DNA from 3 places in the Pantoea sp. Lij88 genome. Region 3 is predicted to be linked to each of the others. Evidence: predicted binding sites of a transcription regulator. Region 3 holds the regulator's gene; each other region holds the start of a gene.
What was found. The regulator LexA, encoded in region 3, represses DNA repair genes until DNA is damaged. The targets are predictions, from matches to a motif close to TNCTGTATGTACATACAGNA.
Positions count from the first base shown of each region.

Region 1: dinG (ATP-dependent DNA helicase DinG) is a predicted target of LexA. The motif match lies at 5,680-5,699, and genes of this name have one in related genera.
Region 2: PU624_RS03090 (YebG family protein) is a predicted target of LexA. The motif match lies at 4,809-4,828, and genes of this name have one in related genera.

Region 1 covers NZ_CP118269.1:2,761,271-2,771,273, reverse strand. The annotation lists gene osmF (glycine betaine ABC transporter substrate-binding protein OsmF) at 1-627, shown strand, start outside; gene PU624_RS16770 (ABC transporter permease) at 631-1,806, shown strand; gene PU624_RS16765 (ABC transporter ATP-binding protein) at 1,799-2,746, shown strand; gene PU624_RS16760 (ABC transporter permease) at 2,734-3,465, shown strand; gene PU624_RS16755 (YohO family small membrane protein) at 3,446-3,553, opposite strand; gene PU624_RS16750 (MerR family transcriptional regulator) at 3,641-4,375, opposite strand; gene PU624_RS16745 (helix-turn-helix domain-containing protein) at 4,525-5,088, shown strand; gene PU624_RS16740 (GNAT family N-acetyltransferase) at 5,085-5,603, shown strand; gene dinG (ATP-dependent DNA helicase DinG) at 5,727-7,895, shown strand; gene ybiB (DNA-binding protein YbiB) at 7,922-8,890, shown strand; gene PU624_RS16725 (M20 aminoacylase family protein) at 8,892-10,003, opposite strand, start outside.
Region 2 covers NZ_CP118267.1:607,387-617,389, forward strand. The annotation lists gene bglF (PTS beta-glucoside transporter subunit IIABC) at 1-1,263, opposite strand, end outside; gene licT (BglG family transcription antiterminator LicT) at 1,399-2,232, opposite strand; gene PU624_RS03085 (carbohydrate porin) at 2,395-3,738, opposite strand; gene PU624_RS03090 (YebG family protein) at 4,440-4,793, opposite strand; gene PU624_RS03095 (SIR2 family protein) at 4,950-5,744, opposite strand; gene PU624_RS03100 (non-canonical purine NTP pyrophosphatase) at 5,741-6,301, opposite strand; gene PU624_RS03105 (ABC transporter substrate-binding protein) at 6,511-7,410, opposite strand; gene PU624_RS03110 (amino acid ABC transporter ATP-binding protein) at 7,407-8,201, opposite strand; gene PU624_RS03115 (amino acid ABC transporter permease) at 8,185-9,111, opposite strand; gene PU624_RS03120 (GNAT family N-acetyltransferase) at 9,121-9,633, opposite strand; gene PU624_RS03125 (ABC transporter substrate-binding protein) at 9,644-10,003, opposite strand, start outside.
Region 3 covers NZ_CP118269.1:3,703,021-3,713,023, reverse strand. The annotation lists gene plsB (glycerol-3-phosphate 1-O-acyltransferase PlsB) at 1-2,255, opposite strand, end outside; gene PU624_RS21225 (diacylglycerol kinase) at 2,384-2,752, shown strand; gene lexA (transcriptional repressor LexA) at 2,858-3,472, shown strand; gene dinF (MATE family efflux transporter DinF) at 3,571-4,893, shown strand; gene PU624_RS21210 (CsbD family protein) at 5,059-5,271, shown strand; gene zur (zinc uptake transcriptional repressor Zur) at 5,358-5,879, opposite strand; gene PU624_RS21200 (conjugal transfer protein TraF) at 6,330-7,580, shown strand; gene dusA (tRNA dihydrouridine(20/20a) synthase DusA) at 7,687-8,679, shown strand; gene pspG (envelope stress response protein PspG) at 8,859-9,125, shown strand; gene PU624_RS21185 (quinone oxidoreductase) at 9,337-10,003, opposite strand, start outside.

The DNA of each region.
Region 1 (10,003 bases), 940 kb from region 3:
GCCTGGAAGAATGCCACCGCAGGCTACGAAAAGGTGAAGAAGCTGGATGCGGAGAAAAACCATCTGGTGTGGCTGACGCCAGCGCCGGCTAACAACACCTGGACCATCGCCGTGCGTAAAGATCTGGCGGAGAAAAATCAGCTCACCTCGCTGGTCGATCTCAGCGCCTTTCTGAAAAAAGGCGGCACCTTCAAACTGGCGGCCTCAGCCGAATTTATTGAACGCAGCGATGCCTTACCGGCCTTCGAAAAAGCGTATGGCTTTGACCTCAAGCAGGATCAGCTGCTGTCGCTGGCGGGCGGCGATACCGCTGTCACCATCAGCGCGGCGGCTCAGCAGACCTCCGGCGTGAATGCGGCGATGGCTTACGGCACCGATGGCCCGGTGGCGGCATTGGGTCTGCAGACGCTCAGCGATCCTAAAGGCGTTCAGCCAATCTATGCGCCGACGCCGGTGATCCGCGAATCGGTCCTCAAAGCCTACCCACAGATTGCCGACTGGCTGAAGCCGGTGTTCAGTGCGCTTGATGAGAAGACCCTGCAACAGCTTAACGCCAAAATTGCGGTCGACGGTCAGGATGCCAGCAGCGTAGCGACCGAGTGGCTGCAGCAGAAAAAGCTGCTGTAACCGATGCAGATATCGCGGGAAGCGATACGCCGTCCGGTTCAGCAGCCGGTGGCGTTACTGCTGCTGACGCTGCTGAGTCTGGCGCTGGTGGCATTGCCGTTTCTTAACTTCGCCCCGAACCGTCTGGTGGCGGGCGAACCGCTGATGGGCTGGCAGATCAGCCGTTTCGGGCTGCTGTTGCTGCCGCTGGCGACGCTGTGGTTGCTGCTGTGGCGCTCGGCAGGGCGCAGCACGCTGATTGTGGCGCTGCTGGCCGCCGAACTGATGCTGGCCGCGGTCATCTGGCTCAGCGGTCATCAGGCCACTTTGCTCAGCCAGCAGGGCAGCCGTCTGGCGCGCACCAGCTTTGCCAGCGGCCTGTGGTGCAGCGGTGCGCTTATCCTGCTGCTGATCACCGATCAGGTGCGGCAACTCACTTCCCATCGGCTGGCTCAGCTGCTGCTCAATCTGCAGGTCTGGCTGTTGCCGCTGTTGCTGCTGTTCAGCGGCCAGCTTAATGATCTCTCCCTGCTGAAAGAGTATGCGAATCGTCACGCGGTGTTTGATGCGGCGCTGAGCCGTCATCTGACCCTGCTGGCGGGCACCGTGCTGCCTGCGCTGATTATTGCGCTGCCGCTGGGCGTCACGCTGTTCCGGCGGCCTGGCTGGCAGGGTGGCGTGTTTGGCGTGCTGAATGTGATTCAGACGGTGCCGTCGGTGGCGCTGTTTGGCCTGCTGATCGCGCCGCTGGCCGGTCTGGCCCAGCAGTTTCCGTGGCTCGGCGACTGGGGGATCAGCGGCATTGGCATGGCACCGGCGCTGATCGCCCTGGTGCTTTATGCCCTGTTGCCGCTGGTGCGCAGCGTAGTGGTGGGCTTGCAACAGGTGCCGCAGGAGGTGCGTGAAAGCGCGCGCGGCACGGGCATGAGCGGCTGGCAGCAGTTTATTGCGGTGGATGTGCCGCTGGCGCTGCCGGTCTGGCTGGCGGGGCTACGCGTGGTCGTGGTACAGACGCTGGGCATGGCGGTGGTGGCGGCGCTGATTGGCGCGGGCGGCTTTGGCGCAATTATTTTCCAGGGGCTGTTAAGCAGTGCGCTGGATTTAGTGTTGCTGGGAGTTATCCCGGTGATTGCGCTGGCGGTCGTCATCGATGCGCTGTTCCGTCTGCTTATCTCACTGCTGGAGAGAAAAGATGATTGAGTTTGATGGCGTTTCCCGCGCGTTTAACGGCAAAGCCGCGGTGAAAGATCTGTCACTGCAGGTGGCAAAAGGGGAGTTCTGCGTACTGCTCGGCACCTCCGGCTCCGGCAAATCGACCACCCTGAAGATGATCAACCGGCTGGTGGAGTTTGATAGTGGCGAGATTCGCTTTGCCGGTGAGTCGATCCGCCAGCTCGACGCCCGCACGCTGCGGCGACGCATGGGGTATGCCATTCAGTCGATTGGCCTGTTTCCGCACTGGACGGTGCGGAAGAATATCGCCACGGTGCCGGTTTTACTGGGCTGGCCCCGAGCACAGGTCGATGAGCGTATTGCGACGCTACTGGCACTGCTCAGTCTTGACGGGCAACTGCTGAATCGCTATCCGCATCAGCTCTCCGGCGGCCAGCAGCAGCGGGTGGGCGTGGCGCGGGCACTGGCGGCGGACCCGGAAGTCTTGCTGATGGATGAGCCATTTGGCGCACTCGATCCGGTGACGCGCGGCGTGCTGCAGCAGGAGATGCTGCGTATTCATCGGCTGTCGGGCCGCACCATCGTGCTGGTGACTCATGACATCGACGAAGCACTGACGCTGGCGGACCGCATCGTGCTGATGGATAACGGTGAGATTGTTCAGCAGGGCAGGCCGGTTGAGCTGCTGACCCAGCCGAAAAATGATTTTGTGCGCGACTTCTTTGGCCGCAGTGAAATGGGCGTCCGGCTGCTGTCGCTGGAACAGGTCGGGAATGCGGTACGGCGTGGCGAATGGCTGGCAGGCGAACCGATCGCTGCCGCTCTGACGCTGCGGGACGCCCTGTCGCAGTTTATCGCGCGTCGCACCGATAAACTGCCGGTCATCGACGATCAGCAGCAGCCGCTGGGCGTGCTCCACTTTGGCGACCTGCTGCAACTGCGCGAGGCGTTAACATGCGCAGGCTAAAGGATCCGCTGCTGTGGCTGGTGCTGTTCTATGGTGCGCTGCTGACGCTGATGCCGTATAGCGGGCCGCTGTTTCACCGCTGGTTTCCGGACCTGGCTCGACCCCTCTATCAGCAGGAGAGCTTCTGGCAGCTGACGCTGGCGCATCTGTTTCTGGTAGTCACCGCCAGCCTGCTGGCGATCGTGACTGGCATCGGCAGTGGCGTACTGGTGACGCGGCGGGCGGGCCGTGCGTTCCGGCCGCTGATGGAAACTATCGTGGCGGCGGGGCAGACGATTCCGCCGGTTGCGGTGCTGGCGATTGCGGTGCCGGTGATGGGGTTTGGTGCCTGGCCTGCGGTGGTGGCGCTATTGCTCTATGGGTTGCTGCCAATTTTACAGGGTACCCTGGCGGGCATTGATAGCGTGCCCGCCAGCAGCCGGGAGATCGCCATCGGGGTCGGCATGAGCAGCTGGCAACGGTTATGGCAGATTGAGCTGGCGCTGGCTGCGCCGGTGATCATTGCCGGGATACGTACCTCGGTGATCATCAACATCGGCACGGCGGCTATCGCCTCGACGGTCGGCGCGAAAAGTCTGGGATCGCCGGTAATTATCGGCTTAAGCGGCTTTAATACAGCCTATGTGATTCAGGGGGCACTGCTGGTGGCGCTGCTGGCAATAGTCAGCGATCGCCTGTTTGAGCGCCTTCAGCGGTGGTTCAGCGTGAGTGAACGATGAGAGAGTATCCGACCAGCATCAGACCGCTGGTGCCGCCGGCCGCCATAATAAAAAACAGCGTGGCGAAAAAGGCTTTTTTGACATTCATGGTTAAAACCTGAGCTTGTTAACAGTGAGGCGGGGATAATAGCGCGCGCAAGGCAGAAGGCAAAGTGCCCGGCGTGCGTTTTTGTTATCAGCCGGGTTCATGCAACCGTACGGCATAACCCTGTTCCTGCCAGTGTGACAGCTGTTCCTGCTGGCGACGGGTCAGTTTTTTACCGGTGAAGACAAACATATTCATGCCAGGAAAGAGTTCAGGACGCGGCAAATCGAGCGGTTCAGCCAGCACATCAATCCGCCAGCCATGCTGCGACAGACGCCAGCCTTCCAGCCAGATGCGGGTCCGATCGTCGATACCCCAGCCAATAATCAGCGCATCTTTTCCCGATTTTTTGCGGCTGCCGGTCAGGCAGAAGGCGACATAGTCGATCAGCAAACCATCAAGCAGACTGCACATCGTGCGGGCGGTGTTCTGGTCCAGGCTCAGCTTCTGACGTACCGGCATGAAAACATGGTCAATCAGCGCATCAATCGGATGTTCGCGACCAATCGCGGCAATTTTATTACGAAGTTTGGCGGGTCTGACGTGGCGCAGTACGCTAATCAGCTCATCCTGCAGTGTGGTCCAGCCATCGTGTGCATCAACATCGCCACCTTCCAGCAGTGCTTTCACTTTACCGACCGGCACGCCACTTTCAATCCAGCGCATAATCTCTTCGATACGCTGAACATCTTCTTCGTCAAACTGACGATGTCCGCCTTCGGTACGTTGCGGCTTCAGTAAGCCATAACGACGCTGCCAGGCGCGCAGGGTGACTGGGTTTATGCCACAGCGCTCGGCGACGTCACCGATACTGTATAAGGTCATAAATTCCTCTTTCGATTGGTCTGAGTGCGATTACCATAACGAAGCAAACTAAGTTGTACAATACATTTCTCAATGTACAACTTGACTGATACGCCCTTTCTCAGCTATATCTCATTTAAGGGAATGTTTCCCATATTTGAGAAAACACCATGCCGGAGCTGAATACTGAGCAACGACTGGCGGTGAGGCTGGCAGAATTACGCCTGCAACGCGGCTGGTCGCTGGATGAACTTTCTGTCGCCACGGGCATCAGCCGCGCGTCATTATCGCGCATTGAGCGAAGCGAGACCAGCCCTACTGCTGCACTGCTCAATCGTCTCTGTGCGGCCTACGGATTAACGATGTCGCGCCTGCTGAGTGAAGTAGAGGAGGAGTCCAGTCTGCTGGTCACAGAGAATCAACAGCCGGTGTGGCAGGATGAGGCCAGCGGATTTATCCGCCGCAATATTTCACCACCCGCACTTCATTTTAGATGCGAACTGGTTGAGGGCAAGTTACGGCCTGGTGCGCGTATCGATTACGATGCGCCACCTATCCAGGGACTGGAGCAACATATCTGGCTGCGCGAGGGCGGCCTCACCATCTCGATGGGGTCTCAGGCGTGGACGCTGCAGCCAGGCGACTGCTTACGTTTTCATCTGGTCGGAAAATCGGCTTTTGAGGCGCACCTGACCGACGGCGCGCGCTATTTACTGGTGGTGGCAAAACCATGATTGACTACACAACACTCAGCGCGACACAGGCGCAACAGCATCTGGGCGAACTGACCGACGTTTTGCAGGGCTGTGTGGCAGACGGGGCCAGTGTCGGTTTTATCGATGCCAAAGACATTGAAGTGATGACGCGCTTCTGGCAGCAGCGGATCGTCAGCATTACCGGCGGCGACAGCGAATTACTGGTGGCGCGTCAGCAGGGGCGCATTGTGGCGACGGTCATTATCAATCGCAGCGGCATGCCCAACGGCCGCCACCGGGCTGAGATCAGCAAACTGCTGGTTCATCCGCAGGCACGCCGTCAGGGCATCGCCCGTGAACTGATGCAGCGCGCTGAGCAGCGGGCGCGCGAGCAGGGCAAAACCCTGCTGGTGCTGGATACGCGCAGCGGCGATGTCGCCAGCGATCTCTATCGTTCGCTGGGCTGGCAGGTGGCGGGGTCGATCCCGTTTTATGCCGAATCCACCCCCGGCGTGCTGGATGCCACCACGGTGATGTACAAAGTGCTGGCGTAAATCACCGCCGTCGGGCAACCGCTGAAATTTACGACGGCGCACGAAAAATTCGGCGTGAAAGCTGACGCCGCCGGGATACTGTGTAAAAATACAGGCCAGTTTTTCGGTGTGGTAAAGCAAATCATGGCCCTGACAGCCGCAGTAAAAAGCCAGATAGCGCAATGGTATAAAGCGCTTCAGGAGCAGGTGCCTGATTTCATCCCGCGTGCGCCGCAGCGTCAGATGATTGCCGAAGTGGCAAAATGTCTGGCGGGCGACGATTCGCGCCATCTGGCGGTTGAAGCGCCGACCGGCGTGGGCAAAACCCTCTCTTATCTCATTCCGGGCATCGCGGCCAGCCGCGCCCAGGAAAAGCAGCTGGTGATTAGCACCGCCAATGTGGCGCTGCAGGATCAAATCTTCACCAAAGATCTGCCGCTGCTGAAAAAAATCATCCCTGACCTCACTTTTACTGCTGCCTTTGGCCGCGGGCGCTATGTCTGTCCGCGCAATCTGGCGGCGATGGCGGCCGACGCCGATCAGCAGGGCGATCTGCTGCTCTATCTCGACGATGACGCGGTCAGCAGCACCAAAGAAGAACAGACGCAGTGTGGTCGCTTACAGAAATCGCTGGATCGCTACCAGTGGGATGGCCTGCGCGATCACAGCGAGGAGAACGTCAGCGATAGCCTGTGGCAGCGCCTCTCTACCGACAAAGCGAGCTGCCTCGGCTCGCATTGCCACTGGTATCGTGAATGCCCGTTCTTTGTGGCGCGGCGCGAAATAGAGCAGGTGGATGTAGTCGTGGCGAACCATGCGCTGGTGATGGCGGCGATGGAGAACGAGTCGGTGCTGCCACCGGCCAAAAACCTGATGCTGGTGCTGGATGAAGGACATCACCTGCCGGAAGTGGCGCGTGATGCGCTGGAGATGAGCGCCGACATCACGCCGGGCTGGAGCAGCCTGCAGCTCGACCTGTTTATCAAGCTGGTTGAGAGCATCATGACGCAGATGCGGCCAAAATCGCCGCCGCCGCTGGCTAATCCTGAGCGGCTGAAGGCGCACTGCGATGAGCTGCGCGGACTGCTGACCACCACCGCGCAGGCGCTGAATCCGCTGCTGCCGCCGCATAACCAGCCGGGCGAATTTCGCTTTGTGCTGGGCGCGCTGCCGCAGGAATTACTGGAACTCTGTGCCCGGCTGTTCAAACTCAGCGATGCCCTGCGCGGCCTGAGCGAAGGCCTGATTAATGCGCTCAGCGAACAGACCGGTAAAGTCGATCTGGTGCGTCTGCATCGCAATCTTTTGCAGCTCAATCGCCAGTTTGGCTGGTTCGAATCGGTCAGCAAGCTGTGGCGGCTGGCGGCGATGGAAAAAGCCTCTGGCGCGCCGGTATCGAAGTGGATCACCCGCGAGCTGCGTGAAGGTCAGGCGCATCTGCTGTTTCACTGCGCCGGGATCCGCGTCAGCGATCAGCTGGAGAAGATGCTGTGGCGCAAAATTCCACACGTGGTGGTCACCTCCGCCACGCTGCGATCGCTCAACAGCTTCAATCGCCTGCAGGAGATGTCGGGGCTCAGCGAGAAAGCGGGTGACCGTTTTGTGGCCCTCGACTCGCCGTTTAACCACGTGGAGCAGGGCAAGCTGGTGATCCCGCAGATGCGCTTTGAGCCGCTGATGACGCATGAAGCGGAGCACATCGCGGAGATGGCCGGTTTTTTCCGTCAGCAGATGGCGGAGAAAAAGCACAAAGGCGTGCTGGTGCTGTTTGCCAGCAACCGGGCGATGCAGCAGTTTGTCGCCTGTCTGCCCGACCTGCGGCTCTCCATGCTGGTGCAGGGCGATCAGCCGCGCAGCCGCCTGGTGGACCTGCACCGTCAGCGCGTCACCAAAGGCGAAACCAGCGTGCTGATAGGCCTGCAGTCCTTTGCCGAGGGGCTGGATCTGAAAGGCGATCTGCTGAGTCAGGTGCATATTCACAAAATCGCTTTTCCCCCGGTAGACAGTCCGGTAATTTTGACCGAAGGCGAGTGGCTGAAAAGCCTGAAGCGCTATCCGTTTGAGGTGCAGAGTTTACCCAGCGCCTCATTCACCCTGATTCAACAGGTCGGACGCCTGATTCGCAGCCATCAATGTTATGGCGAAATCGTGATTTATGACCGCCGTCTGCTGAGCAAATCCTACGGCAGCCGGTTATTAGCTGCGCTGCCGATCTTCCCGATTGAACAGCCCGAAACGCCAGAGCCGGAAGCGATACCGGCCACCGTGGTGCCCAAAAACACGGTGCGTAAACGACGTCCCACGCGGCGCTGAGCCGCGCACTGAACCGGAAGCGAGTGATGGAACTGAATAAAATCATTAAAGAGATTGGTCGCGGTAAAAATCATGCCCGCGACATCGATTTTGATACCGCGGTGGCGCTCTATGGCGCGATGCTGGCGGGCGAGGTGCCGGACCTGGAGCTGGGCGGCATCCTGATTGCGCTGCGTATCAAAGGCGAAGGCGAAGAAGAGATGCGCGGTTTTTATCAGGCGATGCAGGCGCAGATGATGCAACTGCGTGCGCCAGAAAACCGGCCGATGCCGGTGGTGATCCCCAGCTACAACGGTGCGCGCCGCCAGGGCAATCTGACGCCGCTGCTGGCGCTGCTGCTGGTGAAACTCGGCTTCCCGGTGCTGGTGCATGGCGTCAGCGATGACGCGACGCGCATCACCAGTGAAGCGGTGTTTGCCGCGCTGGGCATTATGCCTGTCACTACCGCTGAGGCGGCGCAGGCGAAACTCGATCAGGGCGAGCTGGCCTTTATCACCATCGATCACCTCTGTCCGCCCATGGCCAAACAGCTGTCGCTGCGCTGGCGGATGGGCGTGCGTAACAGTGCACATACGCTGGCAAAACTGGCGACCCCGTTTGCGGAGCGAACGGCGCTGCGGCTGTCGAGCGTCTCGCATCCGGAGTATGTGCCGCGCGTGGCGAAATTCTTCAGCGACATCGATGCCCCGGCCATACTGCTGAATGGCACCGAAGGGGAGGTCTATGCCAATCCTCAGCGCTGCCCGGCAATCAGCATGATTCAGGGCGCAGGTGCGGAAGCGGAAGTGTGGGTTGAGCGTCAGCCTGAAGTGGCGGTTGAACTGCCGGCAGACAAGACGGCAGAGGTGACTGCGCGCTGGATTGAAGAGGTGCTGAATCAGCAGCGCCCGGTGCCTGCGTCACTGCGACTGCAGCTCGCCTGCTGTCTGCGCGCCAGCGGCCAGTGCGACTCGCTGGCGGCGGCAGAGCAGCAGATCAGCGCTGCCGGTTACTGATTCAGGCGGCGGGCAGCGCCTGTTCAACCAGGTTCTGCCAGAAACGGATGCCAATGGGCAGCAGCGCGTCGTTGAAGTCATAGCGGGCGTTGTGCAGCGGCGCGGAGGGGGTTTCACCGTCCGCGCCCAGCCAGAAGTAAGCGCCGGGACAGGCTTCCATCATGCAGGCAAAATCTTCTGACGCCATCGACGGATTCACCTGCCAGTGAACCTGTTCTGCCCCCAGCGTCGCCAGCGCCACGTCGCGCACCTGCTCAGCCGGGGCGGCATGGTTAGCCGTGACCGGATAGCCCGGCAGCCAGTCAATCTCACCGCTGACGCCAAACGGACGCGGCAGGGTCGCCACAAACTCATCAATCAGCCCGCGCACTTTTTCGCGCACGCTGGTCTGCAGGCAGCGCACTGTCCCGCGCAACACAATCTGTTCCGGGATGACGTTGATCGCTTCGCCACCGTGAATCTGCGTCACGCTGACCACCGCTGACGCCAGCGGCGAGAGCCGGCGTGACGGAATGGTCTGTAGCGCCAGAATCAGCTCGGCCGCTACCACCATCGGGTCGGCACCGCTTTCCGGCATCGCCGCATGGCAGCTTTTGCCGTGCAGCGTAATTTCAAACGAATCCAGTGACGCCATCATCGCACCCGGGTTAACCGCCAGTGAGCCCAGCGGCAGCCCCGGCCAGTTGTGCATGGCGTAGATCGCATCCATCGGGAAGCGCTGGAACAATCCCTCTTCCACCATTTTGCGCGCACCGCCCAGATTCTCTTCGGCAGGCTGAAAAATGAAATGCACCGTGCCGCTGAACCGACGCGTAGCGGCCAGCTGGCGGGCAGCGGCCAGCAGAATGGCGCTGTGACCGTCGTGTCCGCAGGCGTGCATCACGCCAGGCGTCGCGGAGCGCCACTCAGTGTCGCCTTTTTCCGTAATCGGCAGCGCATCCATATCTGCACGCAGCCCGATAACCGGGCCAGGACCGTTTTCCAGCGTGCCAATGACCCCGGTACCCGCCAGACCACGAAATACCTGCAATCCCGCACGCGCTAACTCTTCCGCGATAAACTGGCTGGTTTGCTGTTCCTGGTAACCTAATTCGGGTTGGCGATGAAACTCAC
Region 2 (10,003 bases), on a different replicon from region 3:
CATCTGGGCGATGGTGAAGATGTTGGCAAAGCCGAAGGAGTAAACGTGTGTCGCGCTGAATCCGACCAGGGCACCGCCGAGGGCACCCGCGACGCAGCCGAAGATGAAGGGACGGCGCAGCGGCAGGTTGACACCATAGACGGCCGGTTCAGTAATCCCAAAAATCCCGGCGGTCACGGATGAGCCCGCCAGCATCTTTTGCCGTGCATCCCGGCTACGCAGAAAAACACCCAGCGCCGCGCCGACCTGCCCCATGACGGCGGGAAGCAGCATGGGCAGCATCGAATCCTGACCCAGAACGACGACGTTGTTGATCATCAGTGGCACCAGTCCCCAGTGCAGACCAAAAATCACACAGACCTGCCACAGCGCGCCCATAGCGGCTCCGGCCAGCCAGGGTGCGAGGGCATAGATCCACTGGTAGCCGTGGGCCAGCAACTGACTCAGCCAGGTAGCCAGCGGGCCAATCACCAGAAAGGTCAGCGGTACGGTAACGGTCAGGCAAATTAAGGGCGCGAAGAAGTTTTTCATTGAGGCAGGAAGCCGCCGGGCGCTCTGTTTTTCCAGCCAGCAGCTTACCCATGCAGCAAGAATGACAGGAATGACCGAGGCGCTGTAGTTAAACCAGGTCACCGGAATGCCGAAAAACGCCTCCGTGATAGCCCCGGCCTGCTGGCTGGCATTAAAGGCGGCGATCATCGTCGGATGCGTCAGCGCTCCGCCAATGACCATTGTGATAAAGGGATTCCCCCCGAACTTGTTGCCTGCGGTATAGCCCAGCACCAGCGGGAAGAAGAAAAACAGTGCATCACTCGCGGCAAACCAGATTTTATAGGTTCCGCTTTCAACAGTAAGCCAGCCGCAGACCACCGCCAGCGACAGCAAGCCTTTAAGAATACCGGAGGCGGCCAGAATGCCGATAAAGGGGGTAAAAATGCCTGACACAATATCAATCAGCCGGCTGAAAAGGTTACCGGCATTGTGCTGATCGTCTGTTGCCGCAGGGATCTCATCACTCAGTCCGGCTTCGGCACGGACGGCCTGCCAGACATCGTGAACATGATTGCCTATCACCACCTGAAACTGACCACCACTTTCCACGACCATAATCACGCCCGGATTTTTCTTCAGGTTTTCAGCGTCGGCTTTCTGGTTATCTTTCAGTTTGAAGCGAAGTCGGGTTGCACAATGAACCAGACTGACGATGTTATCTTTGCCACCAATATGGCGCAGGATATCCTGCGCCAGCGTCTGATATTCCATCTCGGTTTCCTTAAAACAGATGCCCGCAGACACCCGCTGACTGAGCTAAAAATAAAAAAACCCGAGAACCTCCTCTTTTCAGAAGACGCGCTCAGGTTTTGCCTGCATCAAGCAGTAACAATCCGGTTTTAAAGGCTATCGCCCCTCTTTTCTCACCCGCTCGATATGAATGGCGAGAAACATGATCTCTTCAGCCGTCAGCTCTCGCTGATAGCGTTGTTGCAGATGCTGCGCGATTTTCACCGCGCATTTCCAGGCTCTGGGATAGTTATCTTTAACCGCGGTGTGCAGCGACACATCGTCATCGTCTATCACGGTGCGCGTCAGCATCCGCTGGGCAAAGAATTTCAGGTGAGTAACGAATCGCTGATAACTCAGGGAAGATTCGTCGTACTCCAGCTGCAGTTGATACTTCACCAGTTGCAGAATTTCCTGCATCACCCGGGTGACATGCATCACTTCCGGCATTTCATTGTTAAGCTGCGCGGTGACCAGATGGAGGGCGATAAACCCGGCTTCATCTTCAGCCAGTTCGACATGCAGACGCTGGGAAATCATCGCCCTGGCCGCCTGACCCAGCTCAAACTCTCTGGGGTAGAGACGTCTGATATCCCACAGCAACACATTTTTAATGGCCAGACCTTTTTTCTGCCGTTCAATGGCAAAATAGCAGTGGTCAGTCAGAGTGATGTAGAGACTCTCCTGCAATTTCCCCAGACGCTGCGTGGCAAGATCGATAATGCGATCGCAGGTAGTCATGACTTCAGCCGGGATCTGGTTTAATAATTCCGCCAGCCGCTGAACCAGCAGATCGCTTTGCAGGGCGAACACCTTCTCAATCTGCGCGCTATCCAGAGGGTCACCCGCGCGCTTCTGAAAGGCGAGCCCTCGCCCCATCACGACCTGCTCGCGCCCCTGTTCATCCTGAACCATCACCACATTATTATTAAGAATTTTGGCGATTATCATTGGCACCCCAGAAACAAAAAAACCTGACGTCCGGCAGAGGCCAGAAATCAGGTTTTGCCTGCCTAAGCAGTAACAATCCAGTCCCGGCACTCTATCAGCTTTCGTTACGGCCTCAATCTGTCAGGGCAAAAAGCGTGACAGCGATCGTACTCAGCTGATGTTTTAAAAGGTGACCACCGTCTTAAGCTCTGTGACCCAGGCATCCTGAGTGCGGGAAATCCCTGCCGGATGATGCCAGTACTGCAGACCGGGCTGCAGCTCAAGCCAGGAAACGGGCCGGAACCGGTAATAGAATTCGCCTCTGAGCGAATCACCCGGCACCGGATGATAGGCCACATCGTTATAGTCAGAGACACCACTGATCTGGTTCATTTCACGCTGGTTACGCGCGTACTGCTTACTCCCCTCCGTCCAGGTCAGGCCAATGCCAATCCAGTCTTCCGGACGGGCGTCAGACAGACCGCGGTAGCGTAGCGAAGCCGCATAAACGGAATGCATATAGTTCGTGCGCGGGTCGGCCAGACTCATGCTGAAGGAGGTGCTCAGACCGCGACTCGTATCCTGTTGATGCTGCGTCAGCTGCTGATTGAGACCGGCATAAAGAAACCAGGTCCGGTGGTGCTTTTGATAGCCCTCAGGGTCTCTGGCCCCCGCGCCGCCAGCGTGGCCACGATAGAGGTCTCGCTGCGGCGCATTGGTAAAGAGCACGCCCAGGTTATAGGCTCCTGGCAGACCTTTTATCAGAGGGCGGGCTTCGATTTCCACCGGCAGCAGCACGCCTTTACTGCCCCGGGTGGAAGCACTCCAGGCGTGCTGACGGCTGGCGGCATCCGGGTTCTGCTCCATCACACCGCCTTTTAAGGTGACGACGGGATTTAACCGGTACTCAAGCGTGGTGCCCCAGGTGTGCACGTTCCAGTTGTTCCAGGTCAGTGAGTTGGCCGATTTTCCGCCGCACTGCGACAGCATCTGGAAATCACAGGGGATGATCTGATCGAATGTCTGAACCTTGTTCATCATTCCGATGCGCCATGTCATTCGGCGGTCATCAAAGCTGCGCGCGAAGGTCAGCCAGCCCAGCCGGGTGATGGATTGCCCGCACCAGCTCTCCTGCGTGAGGTCATTCATATTCGCGCGAGGATCCTGAACGCGCCGTGTCGTTAAATCATCATTATGATTACGGTTGACGATATTGGCTTCAATACGCGCATCGGGAATACCGCTCCAGCGGGAGAGATCCTGATTAAAGGTTAATGCAAATTGATCGATATAGGCGACGTGGGAATCATGGTTATATCCGCCTCCGCCATTCCAGCCGATCTCATTCAGATAGCCCAGATTATAAGTAAACCCATTATCAGCAAGCGATTCACGTAATCCATACCTATCACCCAGAATGGGCTCGGGTGGCGGCTCAAATCCCAGTACGGTTCCGTGCCATTCCTGCGCCGACAAAAAAGGAGAAAAAGTCAGTAATAAGAGCGCCCACAGTTTTTTATCTATCATCATAAGACCTGTTATTTATTTTTAATCGTAAAAGGGCTTGCAGGAGACTTTTCAACCTCCTGTTAAACGTAAGGTAATAATCAAATTTATCAGTCACCTGTAAGCAATCAGCTGAAGCGAGGGCAAAAAAAAACCTAAACGTTCCACAGCGGTAAATACCGTGGAACGCTTAGGTTTTGCCTGGTGTGCAGTAGCAACCCTTCGCTGAAAACAGTGCCACCCTAACACTGCATTTGAATGCTGAAAAGTTATCGCTATTGTATTTCTGTAAAATGTGAGCTGATTAACGCTTAATATTGCCGAAAGTCATAGCAGCACGCATTATTGAACCCGATGTAAAATAAATATTAACAGGAAGTCAGAAAGCGCTCTGATTAACGTGTTTAATTAAATGCAATGAACGGTGCCGGGTGAGCGGTAGTGATTTAATTAACCCTGCCGTTTTAAAATTTCCTGCAGTGAATGCAATATTCTGAAAGCAATAAGCGCAGGAGCAATCCGTGTTTTTTCTATCGATGCTGATACTGCATTATCGGAGAGAGGATTACCCGTGCCGGTAAGGTGGGAAAATCGGGAAAGTTATGCAGAAAGGGACTTGCGCCAAAAATGCAGGTACAGATTCAAATCAGGTTAAGCAGCAGCGTTCATACTGCCTTTCAGAAACAGCAACGCCGGAAGGTTCGCTTCCGGCGTTGTGGTGATTATGCGGCTTTGACGGCGCGCACTTTCTTAGCAGCAGGTTCTTCCACCTGCTCATCCGCACCATCGTCAGATACCGCTTCAGGCATTACTGCTTCAGGTTCAGAAACCGCAGCCGCTTCCGGCAGTTTGCTGGTGCGGAGAATATGCTGCACCGCATCTTTCTGCTCGGCAATCAGCAGGCCCAGCGTTTCCGCCTGAGACTCATCCAGTGCAGGTTGATGCTGTAACAGCCAGTCAGTGAAGGCTTCGGCCATATCGAGCATTTTGTCGTAGGCATCGGCCTCTTTCTTATTGGCAAACGTCATCTTCTCTTCACCCTTTCTGACTACAACAAATTTTGTTTCAACAGCCATCTTTTCGCCCTCAGGTACTGTGTATACATACAGTATATCATGCCGGTTATGCTTTGCCAGCAGAGAATAGCGTTTATCGGTTGCATGCGGGCTAACCTTAACCGTGCGCAGGTTTTTTTCTTTTTCCTGACGCTTCTCTGCCGGAAACGACGCTGACTATACCAGCAACTCTTCGAGGAACATCGCCAGTGCCTTGCGCGGATCGTCCTCTTCGGAAACGATCACCTCGATCCCCCACTGCCCCAGCACCTCTTTGGCCACCGGGTTGTTGCGGTTGGTGAACAGGTACGATTTTGGCCGGGCGGTTGCCAGCCCGGTACGGCCCCACATCTTGGTCAGACGGTAGAACAGCAGGCGAATGTTAAAGTCGCTGATGCTGTAGCCGACAAACAGCACGGAATTGCCCATCACGTCATGGGTCAGTTTGATGTCGAGCGGCGAGTCAAAATAGAGACGTTCAAAATAGCTGCTCTCATCGAGCACAATCGAGGTGTCATCATCGAAATCGCCGTGCAGCTTGATGATGTGACGCTTATCTTCAGTCAGCGAGACCAGGTCAGCGGCGTTCGCTACTTTGTAATAAGGAACACCGTGCGCATCGTGCGCCGCTTCCAGCCAGCGATCGTAATTGGTGGTGTAGATGCGCGAGAAATTACCCTGCGTAATCATGGTATGAATTTCAGAAGACCGGACATCGATATCCGGGCGGTGCCACTCGCGATCCATCCAGCTGCGCAGCGGGCCAAGCGAACCTTTCTTCTGTTTGTAATATTCTGCCAGCGACAGATGCGTGCCATAGGTATTAAAGATTTTAGGGTCGTAACCCAGCTCGTTAGCCAGATGAGCAATCAGTTCATGCCACTCGGGAAGACCAAAATTGCGCGATATACCGGCACCGGCGAACAGAATCAGTTTGCCGGAATCATAGGCGCGTTTAAGTTCAGGTTTCATGCCACTCCCCGCGAGGTTTTTAAAAAGGTGGCGAAGCGATCCAGCGCGATGCGCCGCATCGAGATCTCATTCTTGAGTTCGCCCATTTCTGCAAAGGTCTGCTCATAGCCTTCGGGAATAAACACGCAGTCCCACTGGAAGCCGCGCGTCCCGGCAGGTTTCGCGGCGATGGTACCGCGCAGTTCGCCAGAAAACTGGTACATTTTGCGGCCATCGCAGTACCCCAGCACCGTTTTGGCCGTCACGGCCTGGCTGTCGAGTCCCTGCACCAGCGCGGTAAAGCGCTCCGCGTCCAGGCGGTTCCAGAAAATGCGGGTCAGACCGGCGGGCAGACCATTCAGGCCATCCAGATAGAGGCCGGTATGCTCCACAAACAGCGGCCGGCCAATCAGGGAAAAGGCTTTGGTCAGTTTATCGCGCACCAGGTCGAGCTCATTTTCGGTCTGAATTTCTTCGATGCGACGGGCGATGGGCAGAACTTCGACCCCGATGGGTTCGAGTATTTTGCGCACCTCAGCCAGTTTCGGCTCATTGGCAGAAAGGAATCTGATTTTCATGGGGCTTCCAGGTTAATTACTCCGCCACGCACTGAATTTTAACGGAAACAAGCGGGCAGGATAAATCAGTAACGCTGAAGAGTGTAGCCCAATTCGGTCAGGCGCTGCGAACAGCGCGCGGTCAGACGAGAGAGACGCAGGCGGTGATGCGGCCTTGTTCTGGCACGCAAATTTAATGCAGCGCCGGTGCGGCCACCGGCGCTGCGGACTCAGTAAACAATGCCCGGTGGATTCACCGTCGATTGTGCGATGGCTTCATCCTGTTCGCCCCAGCGGGCTAATACCTGCTGATACTGCCCGTCTTTGATAGTGCCATCCAGCGCCGTCTGCAGTGCGGGGGCCAGGCCATTGCCTTTTTTGGTGGTTACGGCCACCCACGCGCGAAACGGCCCGCTCCCTACCAGCTTTGTCTGCCCGCGCGACGCCACTTTCCATGCCGCCATCGAGTGAGGGCCAAAGATGGCATCGGCCCGTCCCGACAGCAGCGTCAGCGTGGCTGAAGCATCGTCAGTGAGATAAACCGGCGTTACCGCGGGCAGACCGTTGGCCCGGTTCTGCTGATCCCAGCTCAGCAATATGCGCTCCTGATTGGTGCCCGACGAGACGATGATCCGCTTACCGGCAATATCAGCAGGCCGATCAATCCGGCTGATGTGACTGTCGCTTTTCACCGCAAAGGCGTGATTGTCGGCACGATAGGTCGCAAAGTCGAACTTCTTCTTACGCTCTTCGGTGACGGCAATATTAAACATCGCGACATCATAGCGTCCGGCGCTGATACCCAGCGGCCAGTCCTCCCACGACGCTGGCACCAGCTTCAGCTTTAATCCCAGACTGTCCGCCAGCAGTCTGGCGATGTCAGGATCGCTGCCGATCCGCGTCACATTGTCAGACGCCAGCAGCGACAGCGGTGGTGAGTTAGTGGCAGAGGTCGCGACCGTCAGCGTGCCAGGTTCAATAAAGTGGTAATCAGCCGGAATTTTTCTGATTGCCTCTGGATTAGCCGACGCATGGATCGGTGTCTCGTTTTGCAGAACATCAAGTTTCGCTGCCGCTGCATACCCCAGCGTCGGGAGCAGCGCCAGCACCGTGAACGTCAGCGCCCTCATAACACGCGCGCCAGAAAACGGCGGGTGCGTTCATGACGCGGATTGTTGAGCACCTGAGTCGTACTGCCCTGCTCTACAATCCGGCCATCCACCATAAAGACCACGTTGTCCGCCACTTCGCGGGCGAAGCCGATCTCATGGGTCACAATCACCAGCGTGGTGCCGGAACGCGCCAGCTTTTTAATCACGTCGAGCACTTCGCCGACCAGCTCCGGGTCCAGCGCCGAAGTCGGCTCATCAAACAGCATCACGCGCGGATTGAGCATCAGCGCCCGCGCAATGGCGATGCGCTGCTGCTGCCCGCCCGACAGGTGGCGCGGCCAGGCATCGGCTTTATGGCGCAGGCCGACAATATCCAGCAGTTCACCCGCCCGCGCTATCGCTTCCGGTCTGGTTAACTGCCGATGCGCCACCGGCGCTTCAATCAGGTTGTCCAGCACGCTGAGGTGCGGAAACAGATTGAAGTTCTGAAACACATAGCCGACGTTGATACGCTGCCGCAGAATCGCCTTCTCTTTCAGCTCATACAGCTTATTGCCGCGCTGCTGATAGCCGATGTAGTCGCCATCAATCTGAATGAATCCCTCATCGACCCGCTCCAGATGATTGATGGTACGGAGCAGCGTGGATTTACCGGAACCGGATGGCCCGAGGATCACCGTGACGGAGCCGGGCTCCAGCGACAGCGAGACATCATCCAGCGCTTTATGTTTACCAAATCGTTTACTGACGCCGGTAATGCTGATGGCACCGGTCGTGTGTGAGGTGCGGTAATCAATGGCTTCGGACATGGCTGATCTCCTCGGTCGGATGAAGTGGCGTGACGCGGTTGCGCCACTGTCGCCAGCGAGAGGGTTGCGGTTCACGCGTGACGCTGCGGGCCATCCAGCGTTCAGCGTTGTACTGAATTACGGACAGAACGGTAGTAATGATCAGATACCAGGCGGCTCCCACCATCAGTAGCGGGATCACTTCCTGATTGCGGTTGTAGATCATCTGGATGGTGTAAAACAGCTCCGGCATCGCCAGCACGTAAACCACGGAGGTGCCTTTCGCCAGGCTGATGATCTCGTTGAACGCAGTAGGGATAATGGCGCGCAGCGCCTGCGGCAGAATGATGCGGAAGGTGCGACGTGTCGCAGAGAGACCCAGCGCGGACGCGGCTTCCACCTGACCGTGATCGACGCCGAGGATCCCGCCGCGAATAATCTCCGCACTGTAAGCCGCCTGCACCAGCGTCAGACCGATCACGGCTGCCTGAAACTGGCCCAGTACGTTAATCGTCTGAAACGCGCCCCACGACAGGCCGGTAAACGGAATGCCGAGCGACAGGGTGTCGTAGAGATAGGAGAAGTTATAAAGAATGATCAGCACCACAATCAGCGGCAGTGAACGGAACAGCCAGATATAACCCCACGCCAGCGTGCTCAGCAGCCACGACGAAGAGAGGCGTGCCAGCGCCAGCAGCCCGCCCAAAAACAGGCTGAATACCGTGCCCAGCAGGGTCAGCAGCAGCGTCTGACCCAGACCGTGCAGGATGACTGGATCAAAGAACCAGCGGGCGAACACGCTCCACTCCCAGCGCGGATTAAAGGCCACCGACTGCACCACGCCCGCCAGAATAAACAGCGCGACGATAGCCCCGGCGGTGCGTGCCGGATAACGCGCGGGCACGACCTGCAGATGTTGATGTTTGCTCATCGTCACTCCTTAACTCGCTTCGGCGACGTTAACCACGCCGATCACTTTGATAAAACGCAGCCGTCCGTCGTGGGGTGGCTGGCCGTAACGTTCCAGGTCACCGCTGAGGTCAAACTGAGGCTGATACCCGTGACCGGTATAGAGCCGTACCGCCTCCGGCTGACGGAAGCCGGTAGTGAGGAACAGCCGCTGATAACCCGCCTGCAGGGCGCGACGCTCCAGCTCCTGCAACACCACCAGCGCCAGCCCCTGACGGCGCAGATCGCTGCGGGTCCAGATGCGTTTCAGCTCGGCGGTTTGCGGGTCATAGGGTTTGTAAGCGCCCATCGCAATAATCTCGCCGTCACGCTCCAGCACAATAAACAGCCCCTGCGGCGGCAGATACCATTCGGTCAGCTCCTGCTCTTTATGACGGGCAAAGTAGTCGCCGTAGCGCGCCGAATATTCACCGAACAGGCCGCCGAGAATCGGCTGCAGCTCCGGTGCCTCGGGCGACACTTCGCGAAAAGTGGATTCACTCATGGTCAGCTCCTTAGTCGCCCAGCCCGGCGGGATTGATTTCAGAACGGTCGATCTTCTCAACCCCTTCGCCCCAGCGGTTCAGCACCTTCTGATAATCGCCATTGCCAATCACGCCGTTCAGCGCGGTGCTGATCGGTTCCGCCAGCCCGCTGCCTTTCTTCACGGTAACGGCAATGTGTGCCGCCTTTGGCCAGCCGCCATCAACGCTGCCCACCAGTCGGGTTTTACCGGTCAGTGCTGCTTTCCAGGCACCGATCACGTTGGGACCGAAGTAGGCATCAGCGCGCCCGGCCTGCAGCGCCAGCGTCTGAGCGGCGTCATCTTTGGCGTAAATCGGGGTAAAGGCTTTCAGACCCTTTGCCTGATTCTC
Region 3 (10,003 bases):
AAGAACTCCGGCGCGTTGATCCCGTGCAGTACCGACAGACGCTGTGCCAGCGTCCGGCTCTCTTTCTCCAGCGTGCCACGGTTAATCGTCGGCTTGGCGCTGAGAATAGAGAAGGTAATGGCATAACGCTGCAGCGTTTCGCGTACACCGGCAGCCAGCAGCTGCAGCGTGCGATAGCGCGCGGCGGTAAAGCGCAACTCCCCGGCTTCGAAGGTAATCAGGCCCTGACGCGCCAGCTCCTGACTCACGTCAGTCAGCAGTTGTGGCAGCTCATCGGTCTGCCAGCGCAGGAACAGTTCACTCTTCAGCATTGGATAGATCAGGCTTACCTGACGCAGCAGTTCTGCTTCGGTCAGCGTCTGATGCTGCTGAACAATGGCGGCAATCAGCGACGGCATCACCAGCATGTGATGAATGTTGTTGCGATAGTAGGTCATCAGCACTGCCTGCTCACGCGGCAGAATGATGATGTCGCCAATGCTGTCCTTTTCACTCTCAAACTTATTCATACCCAGGGCATGATCCAGCAGCGCTTCCGCGGAGAGATCGGGTACGGTCGCGTTTGGCGAGTAAGGCACATTGCGCAGCAGCTGGGTATAGCACTCCAGCTGTTCAATCAGCTGTTCACGGGTTAGTGAGCGCTGACGTGACGCCAGCAGCGCCGTGACACAGAGGTTCATGGCGTTGGCCGCGCCCGCTTCATTAATACGCACCATCAGACTGGCCGCGATATCATTGACGGTCGGCGTTAACCAGCTCGGACGCTGCGGCTCAATCGGATCGATCGCATCGCGCCATTCCGGTACCCGTTTGTTGAGATAGTTGACCAGCGGCAGCGGCTCGCCAAAGTTAACGTAACCCTGACCGAGATTGCGCAGCTTGCGTAAGCCACGCACCATCTGCATGAAGCCCTCTTTCTCTTTTGCCGCACCGCGCAGTTCTTTGGCGTACGTACCCACTTCCATCACATGCTCATAGCCAATGTAGATGGGTACCAGCGTGATCGGACGATTACCGCCGCGCAGCATCGCCTGCAGCGTCATGGCTAAGGTGCCGGTTTTAGGGTCCAGCAGGCGACCGGTACGTGAACGGCCTCCTTCGACAAAGTACTCAACTGAATAGCCGCGGGTGAACAGCTCGCCGAGATATTCGCGGAACACCGTGGCGTAGAGCTTATTGCCTTTAAAGGTACGACGAATAAAGAAGGCGCCCAGACGACGGAAAATCGGGCCGGCTGGCCAGAAGTTGAGATTGATACCGGCTGCAATGTGCGGCGGCACCAGACCCTGATGATAGAGCACATAGGAGAGCAGCAGATAATCCATGTGGCTGCGATGGCAGGGCACATAGACAATCTCGTGGCCATCCTGCGCCAGCTGACGAACCTTTTCGCCGCCATTGACGTTGATGCCCTGATAGAGACGACTCCAGAGCCAGCCCATCACACGGTCGGTGACGCGAATGGCTTCGTAGGAAAAGTTTGCAGCGATCTCCTCCATCATCTCGACGGCGTTCTGCTGCGCTTTCTCATGGGAGATTTTTTTGCTGCGTGCTTCATCTTCAACGGCTTTTTCAATCGCTTTGGATTGCAGCAGACGATTAAACAGATCCTGACGCGCCGGTAAACGCGGGCCAATTGCCGCCAGTCGCTGACGGGCAAAATGGATGCGTGCCACACGAGCCAGCTTCTGAGCAATCGACTTATCCGTACCGTGTTCCGTGGCCATGCGGCGCAATGAGACGGTCGGCGAGAAGCGGACGAAACTGTCGCGTCCATGCCAGATCACGGCAAAGAACTTCTGCACGCCGTTCAGCAACCGCAGATGTGGCGTGGGTTCGCCCTGAACTTCACGTCCTGGTGCGCGGCCAAACATCACGGTGACCGGCAGCATTTGAATATCGAGCTTAGGGTTATTGCGATGCAGGTCCAGGTAATCGTGAAAGATTTTTACCGATTCCACGCTGGGCACAAAATAGGGGAAGACGCGCGGGCCATCATGGATAAATACGTGGCGCGGCAGCAGTGAACCATCAATCTCCAGCGGAGAAAGCGGGTCGGGCAGATGATGCCGCAGACACTGTGCGCGTAAAGTCAGTAAGTCGGCCTTCGAATCGTAAGGCAAAACATACATAATAGGTCGGGTCGGATCCAGACCATGTTCAGACACGGGATCGGCCGGAATGGCCTTACTTTTTACCAAAAACGACAGTGGTAAATTAAGCAATTTGTAATAGAGTTTACGCCAACCTGACATAGACAACATGAAGCCTCTTGTTAGCAAAGCGCCGCAAGCATAGCAGAAAGTGCAGCGAAGATCTGTGGTGGTGCCAATTGCACGCAGCCCAGACATTGACGTCAATCCGATGAAAGGGTTCCCACATCATGGCAAATAATGCCACCGGACTTATCAGAATAGTAAAAGCCGCAGGTTACTCATGGCAGGGACTGCGCGCCGCCTGGCAACATGAAGCGGCGTTTCGCCAGGAAGCACTGGCTGCGCTGGCCGCTATTATTATCGCGTGCTGGCTGGATGTCGATGTGATCTCCCGCATCCTGATGATTGGGGCGGTGGTGCTGGTGGTCATTGTCGAAATCCTCAATAGTGCCATTGAAGCGGTGGTTGACCGCATCGGTCAGGAGCACCATCCCCTGGCGGGCCGGGCAAAAGACATGGGCTCGGCGGCGGTACTGATCAGCATCATACTGGCCCTGTTTGTCTGGGTCGCGCTGCTCTGGACACATTTGCGATAAGCCTTCCATAACGCGCCTGAGGGCGCGTTTTCCCTGACAATCGGTTTCCATTTCGCCAATACCTGTATATACTCACAGCGACTGTATAAACAACCAGGGGGCGGGATGAAAGCATTAACCAGCAGGCAGCAGCAGGTCTATGACCTGATTCGCGACCATATTTCTTCAACAGGCATGCCGCCTACGCGTGCAGAGATTGCCGCGCAGCTGGGCTTCCGTTCGCCAAATGCGGCAGAAGAGCATCTGAAAGCGCTGGCGCGTAAAGGCGTCATCGAGATCGTTTCCGGTGCATCGCGCGGCATTCGTCTGTTAATGGAAGAAGAGGTTTCAGAAGGGCTACCGCTGATTGGCCGGGTTGCTGCCGGTGAGCCGATCATGGCGCAGGAACATATCGAAACCCACTACAAAGTGGATCCGGGCCTGTTCAAGCCGTCTGCCGATTTCCTGCTGCGCGTCAGCGGAATGTCGATGAAAGATATCGGGATTATGGATGGCGACCTGCTCGCGGTACATAAAACCCAGGATGTGCGCAACGGCCAGGTTGTGGTTGCCCGCATTGATGATGAAGTGACCGTTAAACGCTGGAAAAAGCAGGGTGCTATCGTGCATCTTCTGCCGGAAAACAGCGATTTCGACCCGATTGTTGTCGATACCCGTGCACAGTCGCTGACCATTGAAGGTCTGGCAGTGGGCGTGGTGCGCAACGGCGAGTGGCTCTGATTCTGAGGGCTGCGTGCATTCGCCTTTTCTGATGCTATTCTGTCTGCCCTAATTTTGTCGCCTGCTTAACGGCAGCGACACTGAGCACGGAACGGCGAATGCGCTTTATCACGGCAACGGATAAAAATCTCTGGCGGCTTGCGCTGCCGATGATCCTTTCAAATATCACCGTTCCTTTACTGGGAGTGGTCGATACTGCAGTTATTGGTCATCTCGACAGCCCTGTCTATCTTGGCGGGGTTGCGGTCGGGACCACAGTGACCAGCTTCCTCTTTATGCTGCTGCTTTTCCTTCGAATGAGTACCACTGGCCTTACGGCGCAGGCATTTGGTGCGGGCGATAAAGCCGCTCTGGCACGCGCGCTGACGCAGCCGCTGATTATTGCGCTGCTGGCAGGTGTACTGTTCATCGCTTTGCGTTATCCGATTATTCAGCTGGCGACCCATCTGGTTGGCGGCAATCCTGATGTACTGGAACAGGCGGCGCTGTTTATTCAGATTCGCTGGCTCAGTGCGCCTGCCACCCTGGCAAACCTGGTCATACTGGGCTGGCTGCTGGGCGTGCAGTATGCACGCGCGCCGGTGATCCTGCTGGTGGTGGGCAATCTGGTGAACATCGTGCTCGATCTCTGGCTGGTGATGGGGCTGCACTGGGGTGTCGCGGGGGCGGCAACCGCCACGGCGCTGGCGGAGTACATCACGCTGATCGTCGGCGGCATCATGGTCTGGCGGGTGTTAAAGCTACGCGGTATTTCGCTAAGCCTGCTGAAGCAGAGCTGGCGCGGTGACAGCGGACGGCTGCTGCGACTGAACCGTGACATCATGCTGCGCTCTCTGATGCTGCAGCTCTGTTTCGCCTCCCTGACCGTGCTGGGCGCGCGACTGGGTCCGGACGTGGTGGCGGTTAACGCGGTGTTGCTGATGTTCATTACCTTCACGGCCTACGCGCTGGATGGCTTTGCCTACGCGGTTGAAGCGTTTGCCGGCGAAGCGCACGGCGCAAAAAATGGCAGCAAACTAATGCTGGTCTGGCACTCTGCCTGTCGGCAGGCGGTGGTGGTGGCGCTGTTCTTCTCACTGGTCTATGCCATTTTTGGCCCGCAGATCGTTACTTTGCTGACCTCTCTTGAGTCACTCCAGCAGACAGCTGACCGCTACCTGGTCTGGCAGGTCATCATGCCGCTGATCGGCGTCTGGTGTTATCTGCTGGATGGGATGTTCATCGGCGCGACGCGCGGACGCGAAATGCGTAACAGCATGGTTGTGGCGGCGGCCGGCTACTTTCTGACGCTGCTCAGCGTACCGGTGCTGGGTAACCACGGCCTGTGGCTGGCGGTGACGGTTTTCCTGGCGCTGCGCGGCCTGTCTCTGTGGTTCATCTGGCGTAAGCACTGGCGTCAGAACAGCTGGTTTGACGCCTGATTCTGCGGGGCTGACTCAGAGTGATACAGATTATTCCGTATTATTCCACGGTTATTAAATTGGCTACTACAATTAACTTTAAGCAGCGCAGTTAACCAGCGCTTTATATCGTTATTTTGTTAAGTAGCAAGATAATCATTAAACCCCGAGGATTGAAGGTCTGCCATGAATAAAGACGAAGCGAGCGGCAACTGGAAGCAGTTCAAAGGTAAAATGAAAGAGAAATGGGGCAAGCTGACCGACGATGATATGCAGGTTATCGAAGGTAAACGCGATCAGCTGGTCGGCAAAATCCAGGAACGTTACGGCTATGCGAAAGATGAAGCAGAGCGCGAAGTGACGGACTGGGAAGGCAAGAACAAAGATCACCGCTGGTAATCAGGTACCCTGATAATCAGCTGAATGCCTTCCGGTGCGCCCGCATCGGAACGGTACAGGGATGGAGCAGCACAAGGATGTGCAGATTACCCGCGTTTCCCCCGCTTTTTTCCCTCATCCTGATGATCGTGTTCGCAGTTTTCATGATGCGTACAGGCTTCTACTGCAGCACAACTTTCACACAAACCATGCGCTTCAATCACGCTATGGCGTAATGCAAACTCCGCTTCACCCGCCAGCGTCGCGATAATCTTCTCCACGCCCTGCGCCTGTTTCTCTGTAACGGCGGCACAGCGGTCACAGACCAGCATCACCGACGTATGGGCTGGCGCCTCAAAGTGGTGACACATGACGTAGCTGTTGTTGGACTCCACCCGATGAATGAAACCCTGCTCCAGCAGGAAATCCAGCGCACGATAGACGGTAGGGGGTTTAGCCTGCGGTTCGCTGACGCGGAGCTGATCCAGCAGATCGTAGGCGCTGATTGAGCCGGGCTGTTCGGCCATCAGGCGCAACACTTCAGCACGCTGCGAAGTCAGACGCACACCGCGCTGCAGGCACATTTTTTCGGCCTGAATCAAAATTTGCTGCGACGTCATGTTGGTCATGAAAATTCTCCGCTGGATAAGTGATGTTATTTTATCACACATAGTTTCGCGATGCTGAGGTTGGTTTTTGCCTGAAAAAACAGCATTATTTGCCTGATAAAGCAGCATATTTAGAATTTAAGCCGTCTTCTATCTCAAATCTGACGATAAATCAGATCCATTCTTAATCCACCTGAAGCGGAATTTGTTGGCATTTTGCTTTGCATCTCACTGAGTTAAGAAGTAATGTTCAGAAAGACTTAAGAAAAGTCTGGCATTATTTGAAATACCCCGACGCAGTTTGAACAATTACAACGGTTTTTTGATTGGAAAACGTCCAATCCTTTGAATTAAGACACTGTTTCCTTTGAATTCACAGCAATAACGCGTTAGCCAGGGTTCACAATAGGGCTAACAAACTATTCAGTCGTTGAATGTTTCAATGACAATTTCTCAGGTGATGGCAGGCAAATGGTGAAAAAATCCGCTCAACGTTCAGCGCTGAAATACTCCGCTGTAGTGACCGCGCTTTTCCTTTCTTCTTCCGCCATGGCGGCAGGGACCTGGTATGATGCACGTAATGACGCCATGGGCGGCACCGGCGTTGCATCTTCTCTCTATGGCTCCGCAGTGCTGGCGAACCCGGCATTAATGACGCGTGCTAAACCCGACGATAATGTCAGCATTATTGTTCCTTCAGCGGGAATTCAGGTGACTGACAAAGATCACCTGCTTGATAAAGTCGATGATATTACGGACACCGTGGATCGTTACCGCACGGTGCTGAATAACTTCACGCTGGCGGATTTCTTGCGCGGCTATCCTGAACTGCGCGCCGCCTCCGGCGATGTCGCCAACAAACTCAGCGATTTGCGCGGTAATAAAGCCGACGGCAGTGCGGGTGCGGCTATAGCGGTTACGATCCCCAACGACACTCTGCCTTTCGCCTTTATCACCAAAGCCTACGGGACGGCGCACGTCCGCGCTAACGTCGTTCAGGGTGATATCGACTATCTGCGTGGTGTTGCTGACGGTACGCGGTTCCCGCAATTTGGCGATCAAAATAACCTTCGCTCCAGTGCGAATGGCTTAGCGGCACTGACCACCGATTACGGTGTGGCGGTAGCGCATGAGTTCACTATCGCCGGTCAGCCGGTATCGGTTGGCGTGACGCCAAAAGTGCAGAAAACCTGGCTCTATAACTACACCGCCAGCATCTACAACTACGACAAGAACGACATCAACAATAGCCAGTATCGCAGTACCGACACCGGCTTTAACGTTGATGCCGGTCTGGCAACCACCTTTGCTGAAAACTGGACGCTGGGTGTGACCGGACAGAACCTGGTTTCGCGCGATCTGCAGACCAAAGAGGTTAATGGTTACCGCGACACCTACCAGATTCGCCCGCTGGTCACCACCGGTCTGTCCTGGGATAAAGGTCCGTTTACCGTGACGGGCGATGTGGATCTGACGGAAACCAAACGCTTCAAAAGCCAGGATAACAGCCAGTATGCGGCTGTGGGCGCGGAATACCGCGTGCTTGACTGGCTGCAGCTGCGTGGCGGTTATCGTGCGGACATGCGTTCTCACGATGAGAATGTCGTCACAGCAGGTTTCGGTGTGTCACCGTTTAACAAAGCCGTCCATCTGGATCTGGCTGGCTCAGTGGGTGCTAACAACACCTGGGGCGCGATGATGCAGCTCGGCTTTAACTTCTAAGCGGGTTATTCAGGCTGTTCGGGGGCGGGCGATGCACTATCGCCCGCCCTTGTGTTATCCTTGCACAGAATTCCATCACCTTTAATTACCGGATTGTCTGCGCTTCATGCCTAATTTCTCTTCGCAACGTTTCTCTATCGCCCCCATGCTCGACTGGACCGATCGTCACTGTCGCTATTTTCATCGTCAGCTGACCGGTGACACGCTGCTCTACACCGAAATGGTGACCACGGGCGCGATCATTCATGGCAAAGGGGATTACCTGGCTTACAGTGAGGCGGAACATCCGGTCGCATTGCAGCTGGGCGGAAGCGATCCGGCGGCACTGGCGCAGTGCGCGAAGCTGGCAGAGCAGCGCGGCTATGATGAAGTGAACCTGAATGTCGGCTGTCCCTCCGATCGGGTGCAGAACGGTCGTTTCGGTGCCTGCCTGATGGCCGAGGCGAATCTGGTCGCGGATGCTATTAAAGCGATGCGCGACGTAGTCTCCATTCCGGTCACGGTGAAAACCCGCATTGGTATTGATGAGCTGGACAGCTATGAATTCCTGACCGATTTTATCGGCACGGTGGCGGGACGCGGTGAGTGCGAGACATTTATCATCCATGCACGCAAAGCCTGGCTCTCGGGTCTCAGCCCCAAAGAGAACCGCGAAATTCCACCGCTGGACTATCCACGCGTCTATCAGCTGAAACGCGATTTTCCGCATCTGACCATCGCGCTCAATGGCGGTGTGAAGACGCTTGAAGAGGCTCAGACTCACCTGCAGCACCTTGACGGCGTGATGATGGGGCGCGAAGCCTATCAAAACCCCGGCATTCTGGCGCAGGTCGATCAGACGTTGTTTGGTCGTCAGCATCCGGCGGCTAACCCGGTAGAAGTGGTGCGCGCCATGTATCCCTATATTGAAGCGGAACTGGCGAAGGGCACCTATCTGGGACACGTCACACGTCATATGCTGGGACTGTTCCAGGGTATTCCAGGCGCACGTCAGTGGCGACGCCATCTGAGCGAAAATGCTCACAAGCCGGGTGCCGATGTCCGTGTACTGGAAGCGGCGCTGGCGCTGGTCGCGGACAAGATCCCGCAGGAAGCCTGATTCGCAATCTGAACCCAAAAAACCAGCTCTGAAGGCTGGTTTTTTTTACGCCACGATATGGTTTTTCTCGCCAGGTTTCCATGCGGCCTTTAACGTTAATTAACTAAAAATCAATGTGTTAACGGTTGGCATGCTTCTTGTAATAGCTCTAACAATCAATTTTAAAAAGGAGCGCTGACGTGGAAATATTATTCGTATTAGGGTTTTTCCTGATGCTGTTGCTGACCGGCGTTTCGCTGCTGGGTGTGCTGGCGGCGCTGGTAGTCGCAACCATCGTGATGTTTGTCGGTGGACTGTTCGCAATTGTTATCAAGGTGTTGCCGTGGCTGGTGCTGGCGGTGATCGCTGTGTGGCTGCATCGTGCCTTTTTTGGCGACAGCGATGAGCGAGCGCGTCGTAAGCTAAGACGTAAGATCAACAGGTTAGATCGCAAAGGCTGGCGCTAAATGCGGTAGCGATCACAATGTGAGAGATTGCCTGGTGCCGATCTGCAATTAAACATACTTTTTACTTATGTTTTCTGGCAGGATGCCTGTCGTCAAATCGATGTGCCATCGACTCGACATGAATTCATCGCCGCTGTCCCTACACCAGCGCGAACAAAAAATAAAAAAAAGAAGAGGGCTTCCCACGGGAAGCCCTTTTTGTTGGCTGCTATTACGGGATTAACAGACAGGATCCCTGCGTGGCGCGGCTCTCCAGCATCTGGTGCGCCTTACTGGCCTCTTTCAGCGCAAACTTCTGCTGCTCCGGCACATCCACTTTAATTGCCCCACTCGCCAGCAGTGAGAACAGTTCGGCGCTGGCGATTTCCAGCTCCTGACGGCTGGTGACATAGCCAAACAGGGAAGGGCGGGTCACAAACAGCGAGCCTTTCTTATTCAGAATGCTGAGATCAACGCCGGTCACCGGACCCGAAGCATTACCAAAACTCACCATCAGGCCATGACGGCGCAACGAGTCCAGCGACGCTTCCCAGGTATCTTTGCCCACGGAGTCATACACGACGGCCACTTTCTTCCCGTCGGTCAGTTCACTGACGCGTTGTGCAATATTCTCTTCGCGGTAGTTAATGGTCTCCCAGGCACCGGCATTTTTCGCCATCGTGGCTTTTTCTGCAGAACCGACGGTACCGATTAAATGCGCGCCCAGCGCTTTTGCCCACTGACAGGCGATTAACCCGACGCCGCCCGCCGCAGCATGAAACAGGAAGGTCTCACCGGCGCTGATTTTGTAGGTCTGGCGCAGCAGATATTGCGTGGTCAGTCCTTTCAGAAAGCTCGCTGCGCCCTGCTCAAAGCTGATCGCCTCCGGCAGATGCATC